Regions from separate parts of the Tessaracoccus pujii genome, predicted to be linked through region 2. Evidence: riboswitches for the same ligand, from Rfam matches in the RefSeq annotation. Region 2 holds a riboswitch; the other holds the start of a gene.
The links. Region 2 has a riboswitch for FMN ahead of ACX1D0_RS07355 (ABC transporter permease). Riboswitches for the same ligand answer to the same signal wherever they lie in the genome.
Positions count from the first base shown of each region.

Region 1 (2,380 bases), 950 kb from region 2:
CCACAGCGCACCCCAGAACCCCCGACGGCCCCCTGCCGCACCGGCCTCTGCCTCGGCGGTCGTGCTGTCCACGGCTGTCACCGCCCGACCGCGTGCGCAAGGTTATCGTCGTAGCCGATCCGCATGAATGCGCGACCCACCAGCCACGCGCCGACCAGCAGCGCCAGTGCCTTGCTCAGCCCGTAGACCGGGATCCCCACACCAAATATCGAGAACTCTTCAGACCACACGGCCCACTCCCATCGTCGAAACGGTCACCAGACGGCGCGGCGTGCGCGCGTGGCCCCACTGCCTAGTCTCAACTGGTCGGGTAAAGCAAAGAACAGGACTCGGACAAGGTTTGGTCAAGGACGAGGTCGCATCAGGCAGCCACAGGGTGCCTGATGCGGCGCGGCAGATCTGCGCCTTCTGAAGTAGCCGGTCCTCTCCCGTGGGAATGTGTCCGAGACGACAATCATCCAGTGGATTACTGCGAACTGGGCACCCGAACCCTTGAAATGTAGTTACGTCGAGCACGTTCAGACCCGTGCCGACGCGCGCCCCCGTCACGCGCGAGCCGCCGCACCTCCCGTCGAAGCCCTGGCCGCCGGCACGGGTGTACAACCCGATCCCCGGCCGCGGAGGCGGGGCCCCAGTGCAGCTACCCACGCTCAACCCGGTCACAGGCCACCCCCACTACCGGCACGCCTCCGCGGACAGGGCCGCCAGGTACCGAACCTGAAGGCGCGGTTACGTGCCCCCAGTGGCACCCGCTGGTCTGCCTCCTGAGCGTGGACCGCCGCACTCGCGTCCCGCCTCCGCGGACCTTGGATGCCCCCGGCACAGTGGCTTGGCCACCGCGGCGGCAACCACCGCTGGGTCAACACTCCACTGGTCCGTCCGCGCGGCGGAAGAGTGCGTTCTCGCGATCAGCTGCACTTGGCACGGCCGCCACAACCGGCCTCGGCGTCGCAGCTGCACGGCGACGCCGAGCGGGCCCCGGGAGGTCAGGCAGAAGACCCGTCAGACCAAGGAGCAGGTCGTGTTCAGCCGACGATCTCGATCTCAGCACAGAAGTTGTTCACGGCGTTGGCGGTACATAGCCGGTACTGTGCGCCGCGGTCGACAGCCCGGAATTGACTGCCGGGGATCGCGGATGCATTCTTGGCCTCAGATACACGTATGCGTGCTCTGGGGGCGGTGAAATTCCGCACCGGCGGTGATAGTCCGCGACCCGGCCAACCTGTTTGGCCGGTTGACCAGGTGAAACTCCTGGACCGACGGTCAAAGTCCGGATGGGAAGCGCACGCTACGGTCGGCGGCAGCCTATCTGCCGCCTGATCGTGTGCCCCCGAGCGCGCCCGAAATGGGATGTGGGGCGCCGTGACTGAATCACCGGCAGAACTGGCCGCCATGCTGCGCGCCCTCGATCTGGCCGTCGCCGACGACGCCCCGCTCGGACCGAACCCGCGCGTGGGCTGCGTGCTGATCTCGCCCGAGGGGCGTCGCATCGCCGAGGGGCACCACCGCGGAGCGGGCACGCCGCACGCAGAGATCGACGCGCTCACCGCAGCAGGCGACCTTGCTGAGGGTGCGACGGCGGTCGTCACGCTGGAGCCGTGCAATCACTGGGGCAGGACGGGACCGTGCGCCGAGGCACTGATCGCGGCCGGGGTGCGGCGGGTGGTCTTCGCGCAGGCCGATCCCAACCCGGAGGCCGCCGGCGGGGGCAGGCGGCTTCGTGACGCGGGCGTCGACGTCGAGGGCGGCCTCCTCGCTGACGACGCGGCCGAGGTGAACCACCACTGGACCTTCGCCGTCACCCAGGGCCGACCGTACGTGACGTGGAAGTTCGCCGCGACGCTCGACGGGCGCACCGCGGCCGACGATGGCAGCTCGCGCTGGGTGTCCTCAGGCGCGGCACGTGCGGACGCGCACGGGCTTCGCGCCCGGTGCGACGCCATCGTCGCCGGGACCGGCACCGTGGCCGTGGACGACCCTCACCTCACGGTCCGCGACCGCGACGGCGCCCTGGTCGGGACCCAACCGCTGCGATTGGTCATGGGGCTGCGGGATCTTCGCCCGGGGAGCCGGGTGTTCGACGACGCGGCCGAGACGCTGCACCTGCGCACCCGCGACCCACGAGCCGCGCTGGCAGAGCTGCACCGCCGGCAACGCCGGCATGCGCTCCTCGAGGGCGGACCGACCCTGGCGGCCGCGTTCCTCCGCGAGGGCCTGATCGACGAAGTGGTGGCCTATGTGGCACCCAAGCTTCTGGGAGCCGGCAGCCCCGTGATCGGCGGCCTCGGCATATCCAGCATCGGCGACGCAGTGCACCTGACCCTCGTCGACGCCACCACCCTGCCGCCGCTCGAGACTGGCGACCCACCCAATCTGCGGC
Region 1 is NZ_CM137012.1:561,582-563,961, reverse strand. It holds gene ACX1D0_RS02680 (hypothetical protein) at 1-72, opposite strand, end outside; gene ACX1D0_RS02675 (hypothetical protein) at 78-230, opposite strand; FMN riboswitch at 1,162-1,291, shown strand; gene ribD (bifunctional diaminohydroxyphosphoribosylaminopyrimidine deaminase/5-amino-6-(5-phosphoribosylamino)uracil reductase RibD) at 1,363-2,380, shown strand, end outside.
Region 1: it holds a riboswitch for FMN, as region 2 does, so the genes downstream of both, ribD (bifunctional diaminohydroxyphosphoribosylaminopyrimidine deaminase/5-amino-6-(5-phosphoribosylamino)uracil reductase RibD) here and ACX1D0_RS07355 (ABC transporter permease) in region 2, are expected to answer to the same signal.

Region 2 (2,380 bases):
ATGGCGGCCAACGCCGCGTAGTAGCTGGAGCCGTAGTGCCCGGGGATGCCGAGTCTGCGCCCCGCCAGCACGGCCAGTCCGTCGTCGGCCGATCCGAGGGCCGCGCTGCCCATGACCTCCAACGGGTAGGTCTGGTAGCTGGTGGCGAACGTGCGCAGGTCCTGGCCGTTGGCGGCGGCCACCATCGCCTCGTCGGCGGAGGCGAACACGACGTGCTCCTCGCGCGCCAGCACCGCCCCGAACACATCCTCCTGCTGCCCGTGGTGCCGCAGGGTCACGTCGAGGCCGTGCTTGGCGAAGATGCTCTGCGCGACGCCGAGGTAGAAGGCGCTGAACTGCACGTTGGGGATGTAGGTGAGTCCCACGGTGAGCGCGCCGTCGGCCAGGCGGGCGTCGGGCCGGCTGCATCCGGCGAGTCCGACGGCGCCGGCGGCGGCGATCCCGCCCAGCAGCAGGCAACGACGAGCGATCATGAGGTTTCTCCTTGGAGTCTGGCGACGGCGGCGCGTTCCGCGACGTGGACGAGGCCGTGCAGGGTGAGTGCGGTGAGGCTGATCCAGGCGACGACGGCGAACAGTCCGGCTGTGTCTGCCGCCTCCCTGGTGAGCGTGAGGAGCGTGCCTAGGCCGGCGCCGCCCATGACGAGTTCGCCGACGACGGCGCCGGTCATGGTAAGCACCACTCCTCCGCGGACGCCGGCGAGGATGGCCGGGGCGGCCATGGGTCCCTCGATGTGCACGAGGCGCTGCCACGCGGTGGCCCCGTCGAGGAGCGCGTTCTCCACCACCCGCATGTCGAGCGAGCGCAGGCCCACCACCGTCGTGGTGACGATGGGGAAGAACGCAATGATGGCGCACAGCACGGCGATGGGCACGGTGCCGTAGCCGATCCACAGCACCAGCAGCGGGGCGATGGCCACGAGCGGGACGGTCTGGGAGATGGCGACGAAGGGCTCGACCACGGCCGCCAGGAGGCGGGAGTGGGTGATGACGACGCCGAGCGGGATGGCCACGGCGATGGCCAGGACGGCGCCCAGCAGCGCCGCACCGAGCGTGGGCGCAAGGTACCGCCAGGCGACGCCGGTGGTGGCCTGCGTCACGAGGCGGGCCGCGACGTCGACCGGGTTGGGCAGGTAGAGCGGGGCGACGAGCCCGGCCGCGGTGACCGCCCACCAGAGCAGCAGCACGGCCGCGAAGGCCGCGACCGTGGTCCTCCAGCCCCCCACCGCGGGGCGGGTGCGGGCAGGGTAGGCCGACCACACGCCGAGATGCGCGAGGGTGCGCGCCCGCCGCCGCTCCTGGATGGTCATCTGCCCGGTCCTTCGATTCAGGTCCCGGGGTACGCGCAGGGACGACGGCGTGAGTGCGCGCAGTTGACGTGCGCGCGCCGTCGTGGCGCGTGTTCCTCCCATCCAGACTCTGACTGTCGGTCTCGGAATTCCACCGAGTCAACCCTTCGGCCCTGCTGGGCCTCGGGGGTCGCGGACTGTCACCGCCGGTTCGGACTTGCACCGACCCCGGAACACGTTTGCCTCCGATGGTAGCACCGGGCCCCGCGGCCCCCGACGGGGTGTCTCAACCGCCCCAGAACACGGTCTCCACCACGTCGCCGGCGCGGCGGAGGAGGCGACGGGTGTCGTCGACCAGCCGGGAGGCCTCCCCTGGGCCGTACCCGAGCAGCACGGAGATGGCCGCGAGCTCCCGGATGTCCGCGGGCAGCGCATCGCCCGCGCGCCCACGCACCAGCATGATCGCGTCACGCAGCGCGCTGGCCCGCACCCACGCCGCCTCGAGCCGGGCGGCCTGGGAGTCCTGCAGCAGGTCGAGGCGGGCGAGGAGCCTCAACGGGTCCAGCGTCGAGGTGGTGCGCAGCCCCGGGTGGGCGTGCGCGTGCTGCAACTGCAGCAGTTGGACCGTCCACTCCACGTCCGACAGCCCGCCGGGGCCGAGCTTGAGGTGCCGCTCCCGCGGGACCCCCTTGGGGATCCGCTCGTTCTCCATGCGGGATTTCAGCTTCCGGATCTCGACCACCTGCGCTGGCCGCAGCCCGCCGTCCGGATACCGGAAGCCGTCGATGCCCGACACCACGGTGGCCGCCAGGTTTCTGTCCCCGGCGCCGGGCCTGGCCCTGAGCAGCATCTGCGCCTCCCAGGTGGAGGCCCATTTGGCGTAGTAGGAGGCGTAGGAGGAGACAGTGCGGACCTGCGGCCCGCCCTTGCCCTCGGGCCGGAGGTCCGTGTCCAGCACCAGCGCCGGATCCGGGCCCGGCTTGCCGACGATGTCGGCCAGGTGCCGCACCAGCTCCGTGGCGCGGGTCAGGTCCTCCCCCTCGACGCCGTCGGGGACCACGAAGATGCAGTCCGCGTCCGAGGAGTAGGACA
Region 2 is NZ_CM137012.1:1,507,033-1,509,412, forward strand. It holds gene ACX1D0_RS07350 (ABC transporter substrate-binding protein) at 1-473, opposite strand, end outside; gene ACX1D0_RS07355 (ABC transporter permease) at 470-1,309, opposite strand; FMN riboswitch at 1,396-1,528, opposite strand; gene ACX1D0_RS07360 (bifunctional [glutamine synthetase] adenylyltransferase/[glutamine synthetase]-adenylyl-L-tyrosine phosphorylase) at 1,575-2,380, opposite strand, start outside.